DNA from 2 places in the Pseudonocardia sp. D17 genome. Region 2 is predicted to be linked to the other one. Evidence: predicted binding sites of a transcription regulator. Region 2 holds the regulator's gene; the other holds the start of a gene.

Region 1 (4,417 bases), on a different contig from region 2:
GATGTCCTTGACGAACGCGATCAGCGCGGGCGCCCGCAGCCCCGACTGGTAGGTGTAGACGGCGAGGATGACGAAGGCGATCAGCAGCGGCAGGTGCCCCAGGATGCCGGACGCGTTGATCCCCATCGTGCGCAGCACTGCCTCCAGGCCGACGAGCTGCAGCGCGATGTAGGGCATCGTCGCGACGATGCCGGTGATCGCGACGATCAGGGCCAGCAGCGAGCTGCCGTAGCGGCCGCGCACGAAGTCGGCCGGCGTCACGTACCCGTGCACCCGCGAGACCGACCACAGCCGGAGCACCGGCAGGAACACCAACGGGTAGAGCACGACGGTGTAGGGCAACGCGTAGAAGCCGAGCGCGCCCGAGCTGAACAGCAGCGCGGGGACGGCGACGAAGGTGTACGCGGTGTAGAGGTCGCCGCCGACGAGGAACCACGTGACCCACGAGCCGAACTTGCGGCCGCCGAGGCCCCATTCGTCGAGGTGCTCCATGTGGCCGCCGCGCTGCCACCGCGCCGCCAGGAAGCCCAGCACGGTGACGACCAGGAAGAGGACGAGGAAGACGACGAGCTCGACCCAGTTGGTCATCGGACGTTCCTCTCGTCGAGGTCGTCGACGCCGAGCTCGTCGGGCGCGTTCGTCACCGGCTCGTCGCGCGTCATGCGGTAGACGATCGCGACACAGGCGACACCGACGACGACCCAGACGAACTGGACCCAGTAGAAGAACGGCATCCCGAACAGCCTGGGCGTCACCGTGTTGAACCACGGCGTGACCAGCATCAACAGCGGCACCAGCAACAACAGGTTCCACGCGCTGAACCGCCACCCGGTGCGTTCCCCGGGCCTCGGCGACGGCCGCGGCGTCGTGTCCGACATGAGGTGAGCCCTCCCCCGATCCGATACGGCGGGCGGATCGTAGGGCTGGTCACCCGATCGTGCAGCGCGTGAGGTCGGCCTCCCTGACGACGACGGCGGCCCGCCGCACCGGGAGGTGCGACGGGCCGCCGGGTTTGTCGGGATCCGTCAGTCGCCGAGGCGCAGGCGCAGGGCCTCCAGCTCGTCACGCATCGACGTCGGCAGCGTGTCGCCGACCTTCTCGAACCACTCCTCGATCATCGGGAGCTCCGCCTTCCACTCCTCCGGGTCGACCTCGAGAGCGGCCTGGACGTCCTCGAGCGCGGTGTCGAGACCGTCGATGTCGAGCGCCTCGGGCGTCGGGACGTACCCGATCGCGGTCTCCTCCGCGGCGGCCTTGCCCTCGATCCGCTCGATCGCCCACTTGAGGACGCGGCTGTTCTCACCGAAGCCCGGCCACAGGAAGCGCCCGTCCTCGCCGCGGCGGAACCAGTTGACGTAGAAGATCTTCGGCAGCTTGTCGGCGTCCGCGCCCTTGCCGACGTTGATCCAGTGCTGGAAGTAGTCGCCGACGTTGTAGCCGAGGAACGGCAGCATCGCCATCGGGTCGCGGCGCACCTGGCCCACGTTGCCCTTGGCCGCCGCGGTCGTCTCGCTCGACATGGTGGCGCCCATGAACGTGCCGTGCTGCCAGTCGCGGGCCTCGGTGACCAGCGGGACCGTCGTCTTGCGGCGGCCGCCGAACAGGATCGCCGAGATCGGCACGCCGTTCGGGTCCTCCCACTCCGGCGCGACGACGGGGCACTGGCTGATCGGCGTGGTGTAGCGGGAGTTGGGGTGCGCGGCCGGCTTGTCCGACTCGGGCGTCCAGCTCTCACCGGTCCAGCTCGTGAGGTGCTGCGGCTCGCCCTCCAGCCCCTCCCACCAGACGTCGCCGTCGTCGGTCAGCGCGACGTTGGTGAACAGCGAGTTCCCCTTCTCGATGGTGCGCATCGCGTTGGGGTTGGTCTTCCAGTTCGTCCCGGGCGCGACGCCGAAGAAGCCGAACTCCGGGTTGACCGCGTAGAGCCGGCCGTCCTCGCCGAACCGCATCCACGCGATGTCGTCACCGACGGTCTCGGCGCGCCAGCCCGGGATCGTGGGCTGCAGCATCGCGAGGTTGGTCTTGCCGCAGGCCGACGGGAACGCCGCCGCGACGTAGTACGCCTTGTCCTCCGGGCTGATCAGCTTGAGGATCAGCATGTGCTCGGCGAGCCATCCCTCGTCGTGCGCGATGGCCGACGCGATGCGCAGCGCGTAGCACTTCTTGCCCAGCAGGGCGTTGCCGCCGTAGCCCGAGCCGTAGCTCCAGATCTCACGGGTCTCGGGGAAGTGGCTGATGTACTTGGTGTCGTTGCAGGGCCACGCGACGTCGGCCTGACCGGGCTCGAGCGGGGCACCCACCGAGTGCAGGCACTTCACGAACTGGTCGCCGCGGTCGTCGAGCAGCTTGATGACGTCGGCACCCATTCGCGTCATGATCTTCATGGACGCGACGACGTACTCGGAATCGGTGATCTCCACGCCCAGCATCGGCGGGTTCGCGTCGAGCGGACCCATGCAGAACGGGATGACGTACATCGTGCGGCCACGCATCGAACCGCGGTAGAGCTCCGACATCGTCGACTTCATCTCGGCGGGGTCGACCCAGTTGTTGGTCGGGCCCGCGCCGGCCTCGTCGACGGTGCAGATGAAGGTCCGCTCCTCGACCCGCGCGACGTCGTCGGGGTCGGAGACGGCGAGGAACGAGTTGGGTTTCTTCTTCTCGTCGAGCTTGACGAACGTCCCGGCGTCCACCAGGCGGCTCGTCATGCGGTTCCACTCGGCGTCGGAACCGTCGCACCAGACGACCTCGTCCGGGCCCGTCAGATCGGCGACCTCGCGGACCCAGTCGATCAGCTGGGCGTTCGTCGTCGGCGCTGTGTCGATACCTCGAACGGCTGCAGTGGTCATCTGGTGTGCGTTCTCCTGCCTGGTCGGGTGCCGCCGACCCTGGGAATGCCGTCGCCCGCGTGACCCGTCAGAGCCACGCGCGGCAAAGGAAGATGACAATGGAGGCTACCCGGAAAACGCTGTTGTATCCCTGGGTGAGAGCTGTAGACCGGCTCACAAGACCGATCAGGTAATCGATTCAGAGAGCAAGCGCACAGGCAGGAGCGGCCGGTTCCGGGGCGGGTTTACACGCCCGACCCCGGGGCCTCACGAAGACGTGACAGCGGCCGACCAGGCGCGACGTCGGCGAGGACGACGGCCAGCTCGTGCGGTTCCGACAACATCGGCCAGTGGCCGGCCGGAAGGTCCCGGATGTCCCACTCCGGGTCCGCGAGCTGGGCGAAGGCCGGCACGCCCGCGGCAGCGAGCTCGCGGACCTGTTGTCCCGGAAAGCTGGACGCCACGAGAGTCTTGGGCAGCGACGGGTCGTTGACACCGCGTCGCACCGGGCCGAGGACGACACCGGCCGGTTCCGGCGCCGCGCGCCGGACCAGCGTCTCCAGGGTGTCGGTGTCGAGGCCGTCGAGGCTCGCACCGGACGTGCGCAGCTCCTCGGGTGTGGGCATCGGGTACCAGCCGCCGTGGGCGGCGATGCGCTCGCGGATCCACGTCTGCATCTCCGGCGGGTGGAAGTCGATGTGCGCCATGCCCTCCGGCATCGGACCCGTGTCGACGAGGACGAGCCCGGCCACCTGCTCGCGCGCCTCCTCCGCCGCGGCGACGACCACAGGGCCGGCCCCGCTGTGCCCGACGAGCACGACCGGCTCCACCTCGCGGCGGATCGTCGCAACGACATCGGCGACCTGGTCGGCCGCGCTGACCTCGGCCGTCGTCGCGCGCTCGGCGACACCCAGCGGCGTCAACGCCCGCACCTCGTGACCCGCAGCCCGCAGCTCGGCGGCCACCCCGTTCCACGCCCACGCGCCCAACCAGAACCCCGGGACCAGCACATATGTCGTCATGTCTGCGACGGTACGACGTGATCCGGGCCGAACCGGTCCTGATTTACGGCAGAATGTCGCCATGACCTCGTCGGCGAGCCGGGTGCTCGCCCTGCTGGAACTCCTGCAGGCGCGGCCCGGGATCACCGGACCCGAACTGGCACAACGCCTGGACGTCGACGCGCGAACCGTCCGGCGGCACGTGCGGACCCTCGAGGAGCTCGGGGTGCCCGTCGTCGCGAGCCGGGGCCGGTACGGCGGCTACCGGCTGCTGCCCGGCTACCGGCTGCCGCCGCTGATGCTGTCGGGCGACGAGGCGGTCGCCGTCGTGCTCGGGTTGCTCGCCGCAGAGCGCACGGGCCTGCACGCCGCGGCGCCCGCCGTCGCGAGCGCGCGGGCGAAGATCGGCCGGGTCCTGCCCGAGACCCTGCGCGACAGGGTCGACGCCGTCGCCGAGGTGCTCGGGTTCACCGCCACCGCCTACGACGGCGCGGCCCCCGACGCGGCCGTCCTGCTCGCGCTCGGCACCGCGGCCCGAGACGTCGAGCGGGTCCGCATCGCGTACCGGTCGTGGCGCGGGGACGCCAC
Region 2 (4,417 bases):
CGGGGCCGGGCGGTGCGTCGCACGGTGCGGGGCCGAGCAATGCCGGCCCCGGCCTGCCATCCCGTGGCCCGAACCGGCCGGGACCGGAGGGGCCCGTTCCGCACGGTCGGGGCGCGGACGGACCTGCCCGAACCGGCGCTGGTCCGGGCGGGCCCGGTCCGGAGCGTGGTGCGAACGGTCCTGGTGCGAACGGTCCCGGTGCGAACGGTCCCGGTGCGAACGGTCCCGGTGCGAACGGTCCCGGTCCGAACGCTGCTGGTGCGAACAGTGCCGGTACGAACGGTGCCGGTACGAACGGTGCCGGTCCGAGCGGTACGCGACGAGAGCCGGGCGATCCCGCCGGCCGCCAGCGCGACGCCGCCGGTGGCCGCGCCCAGAGTCCAACCGGTGCTACTCCGGCCGGCGCTGGTCAGAACGGCCCTGCGCAGAACGGCCCTGCGCAGAACGGCCCTGCGCAGAACGGCCCTGCGCAGAACGGCCCTGAGCAGAACGGCACGGGTCCGGACGCGCGGGGACGGGACCGGAGTGAGGGGCGGCGCTCCGAGGTCGCTGGGCCGAATGCTCAGCTGCCGAACGGTCAGCCGTCGAATGGTCAGCCGTCGAATGGTCAGCCGTCGAATGCTCAGCCGCGGAACGACCCCGCGGCGAACGGTCAGCCGCTGACGCGCTCGGCGGCCAATGGACAGCCGTCCAATGGACAGCCGCCGAACAGGCCGTCGGTGACCGACGCGCGCCTGGACGCAGATCCGTCGACAAGCCGGCCGGCGAACAGAACGGGTCCGGAGGCTCACCCCGCGAAGGGGCGACCCACGAGCCTGCCGCCTTCGAACCATCCGATGCCGAACGGTGCAGGCGCAAACGGGCAGGCAGCGAACGGTCAGGGCGCGAACGGTCAGGGCGTGAACGGAACGCGATCGAACGGCACGGAGGCTGCCGAACCCGGCGCCGCATCGACGACCGCCATCCGCCGGGACGCGCGCGACGAGGACGCACTCCGAACGCCGCCGGGTGCCCCGGCACCCGAGCCGTTGCGTGTGGACGGGCACCGAGCCGCCGCAGAGGAACGCGCGGACGCCGACCGTGGATCGTCACGTCCGCACGAGGACGCGGGGCGCCCACACCGACCGGGGCCGTGAGCCGGACGCATCGCGCGTATCACCGGCTGAGTCGTCGCTCGGCTGAGCATCGGGTCGAGCGACGGTGCGGCGGTACGTCGAGCCCGTCGAGTTGTCGACCCGCGCCGACGTCGGCGGCAGAGCCTCCGGCCGGGCCACGGCCGCCGCCGGGTCGGCCCGGGAGGCCTCGGCTCGTGTGACCCCCTGTGAGCGGCGACGGTCGCCATGGCGACCATCGCCACTCGCGAGCGCCGCGGGGCGCGAGCTCTGCGTGGTGGGGCGGCGAGCCGGCCGTTCGAGCCGATGACCGTCGCGCCGACGATCTCGCGACGGCCCGCGCGTGGAAAGCCGCCCGCGGTCGCTCACCGGCTGACGTGCCGAGCATCCCCGTAGGTCGCCGACCTCGGGGCCTGCGTCGCAGGCGCGTCGTGACTCTCAGAGTCTGCGCAGCACCGCGACGACGCGGCCGAGGATCGTGGCCTCGTCGCCGGGAATGGGGTCGTACGCGGGGTTGGCCGGCATGAGCCAGACGTGCCCGTCGCGGCGGCGGAACGTCTTGACCGTCGCCTCGCCGTCGATCATCGCCGCGACGATCTCACCCTGTTCCGCGACCGGCTGCTGGCGCACGACCACCCAGTCGCCGTCGGTGATCGCCGCCTCGACCATCGAGTCGCCGCGCACGTTGAGCAGGAACAGCGTGCCCTCGCCGACGATCTCGCGCGGCAGCGGGAACACGCTCTGCACCGCCTGTTCCGCGAGGATCGGCCCACCAGCGGCGATGTCACCCAGCAGCGGGACGTAGGCGGGGGCGGGGTGCTCGTCACGCGTCGTGCCGGGATCGCGGGAGTCCGCGTCGGCGTCGGCGACGTCCTCGGGGGCGCGGACGTCCACCGCCCGCGTGCGGTTGGGGTCGCGGCGCAGGTATCCCTTGCGCTCCAGGCTGCGCAGCTGGTGGTGGACCGAGGACGTCGACGTCAAGCCGACGGCGTCGCCGATCTCGCGGACGCTCGGCGGGTACCCGAAACGCTCCACCCAGTCGCGGATGACCTCCAGCACCTTCCGCTGCCGCGGGGTCAGCGACGTGTCGTCCCCCGCCGCCTCGGCCGGGTCCGGGAAGGAACGCACCTGCCCGGCCTCACGGTCGGTACCGGTCTCGTCCCGTGCCATCTCGTCCGCCTCCTCGATCGGCGCGGTGGGGCCGTTCGTCCCCGCCGCCGTCGCACCGCACCGTAGACCCGATCATCTCCGCCGCCAAACACATGTTCGAACGACACGCGGCGCGTCGCGAAAATTTGTCGGGGCCCGGTGGTACACATTCGCACGAGCGTTCGATCGAACGCTTGTGCGAACGGAGGGTATCCGATCGGGCGCGGCGGGCGATCGCCGCCGAGGTCGGGCCGTCCGGTCCACGTGTGTCGCCGACCGAGGAGCCGGCGCCGACGGGAAGGGAACTGCCATGTCTGTCAGCACGGCTCCCGGATGTGCGGGCGCAGGGACGGGTGGGCCCGCCGGGAACGGTGCCGGAGCCGCGGGTTCCGGCGGGACGGCCGCGGACCGGTCGCCGAGGCAGGCGTCGCACCGGCCCGAAGCGGTGCGGGACGCCGACGAGGGCGGCGCCCGGCCGCGACGCCGGGGCCGCGGGCCGCGGCCTGCGCGTCCGCGGGAGGCCGCGCGGCGGGGCAGCGCACAGCGGGACGCATCGCGGGCCGAGGCCGGTGTACCTCGGCGGTCGGGGTCGACGATGGCGCGGCGGGGGACGCGCCCGTCGTTGACCGTGCTGCCGGGCGGCCTCGAGCCGACCACGGGGGGCGACGGGGGGCTCGGTCCCCGCCTCGACTCGTCCGATGTGGACGCGCAGCGCCTGTCCGAGATCGACCGTGCGTTGCTGCGGCATCCGTCGGCGCGCGGCCGACGCCCGGCCGGGGCGAGCGTCGCCCCCGGTGTGGCACGTCCTCGTTGCGTCGCGCCGCCGCGGGTGCATCCGCGGGCTGCTCGGTCCCGGGCACTCCGACGGACTCCGCTGGCGCTGCGCTACCGGGTGCGGCGGGCGGTCGCGGTCCTGGTGCTCGGGGTGTGCGCCGCCGTCGTGGTGGTCGCGCTCGGGTCGTTGGGCGAGATCGCCCGCGACGCCGGCCCCGGCATCCCCACGAGCACCGCCCAGGTCGTGGTCCAACGTGGCGACACGGTGTGGGACATCGCCCGGCGCACGGTCCCCGATGCCGACCCTGCCGTGGCCGCCGCCCGCATCGCCGAGCTCAACGGCCTCCATTCGGCTGCGCTGCGACCCGGCCAGATCCTCACTGTGCCGCGGGCCTAGTCAGAGGCGGGCGGGCCTCCGGTACCCCTTCGCTGCTGTGTCACTGCCGTCGCTCATGTCGTTCCGCTGCGTCCGTTCCGCTGCGTCCGTTCCGCTGCGGCCCGTCCGGCGGCCCGTGCGGCTTCGGTCGGCCGGTGCGGCCGCCGTGCGCCCTTCGATGCTCAGCCTCCATTGCCCAGCGCCGTGGGACCCGTCGCGGAGCCGCCGGCGCCGACCGGCGCTCTGCCGTGCACCCGATCGTCGGCTCGGTGGCGGAGCGTGCCGTGTTACCCGATGGCGGAGCGTGGCCGGCGGTGGGTGCCGGGTCGGTGCCAGGGCGGCGGGTGCCAGTGTGGATGGCGGCCGCAGGGGTCGGCGGGGATCCGTGCGGGTGCTCGCGCCCCGCGCCCGGGTGCCCTCCGTGTGGGTCCGGACACGGGTCGTCGACCGCGCAGGGTGCGCGACACGCCGTTCCGGAGGCGACGCGCCGGGCCGTCGGGGCGCTGGCCTCGCCGGATCGGGCGAACATGGGACGCGTGGGCGCCCCGAGCGCCCACACCCCTACATCTTGTGGTTACATACGTGTTGTTCGGCCACAGGTTGGGGTTGTCGGTCGCTCTCGGAGAGAGGATCACTACTGTGCGCTGCCCGTTCTGCCGCCACTCGGACTGCCGCGTCATCGACTCTCGTGAGGTCGAGGACGGGCAGGCCACCCGCCGTCGTCGCTCCTGCGCGTCGTGCGGTCGGCGGTTCACCACCGTCGAGGAGCCGGTGCTCGCGGTGGTCAAGCGCAGCGGGGTGACCGAACCGTTCAGCCGCGACAAGGTGGTCGGCGGAGTACGACGCGCGTGCCAGGGCCGCCCCGTCGACGAGGACGCGCTGCAGCAGCTGGCGCACCGCGTGGAGGAAGCGGTCCGGGCGGGCGGGACGGCCGAGATCCCGAGCCACGAGGTGGGCCTGGCGATCCTCGGGCCGTTGCGCGAGCTCGACGAGGTGGCCTACCTGC

Evidence for each region. The regulator LexA, encoded in region 2, represses DNA repair genes until DNA is damaged. The targets are predictions, from matches to a motif close to CGAACACGTGTTCG.
Region 1: a site for LexA is predicted at 3,012-3,025, ahead of PSD17_RS03635 (phosphoenolpyruvate carboxykinase (GTP)). Genes of this name have one in related genera too.

Annotation. Positions count from the first base shown of each region.
Region 1 is NZ_BPRG01000026.1:31,102-35,518, reverse strand. It holds gene mctP (monocarboxylate uptake permease MctP) at 1-588, opposite strand, end outside; gene PSD17_RS03640 (DUF3311 domain-containing protein) at 585-878, opposite strand; gene PSD17_RS03635 (phosphoenolpyruvate carboxykinase (GTP)) at 1,026-2,849, opposite strand; gene PSD17_RS03630 (alpha/beta fold hydrolase) at 3,074-3,850, opposite strand; gene PSD17_RS03625 (helix-turn-helix transcriptional regulator) at 3,912-4,417, shown strand, end outside.
Region 2 is NZ_BPRG01000035.1:28,168-32,584, reverse strand. It holds partial or broken gene PSD17_RS35300 (hypothetical protein) at 417-833, opposite strand; gene lexA (transcriptional repressor LexA) at 1,551-2,282, opposite strand; gene PSD17_RS05285 (LysM peptidoglycan-binding domain-containing protein) at 3,058-3,432, shown strand; gene nrdR (transcriptional regulator NrdR) at 4,051-4,417, shown strand, end outside.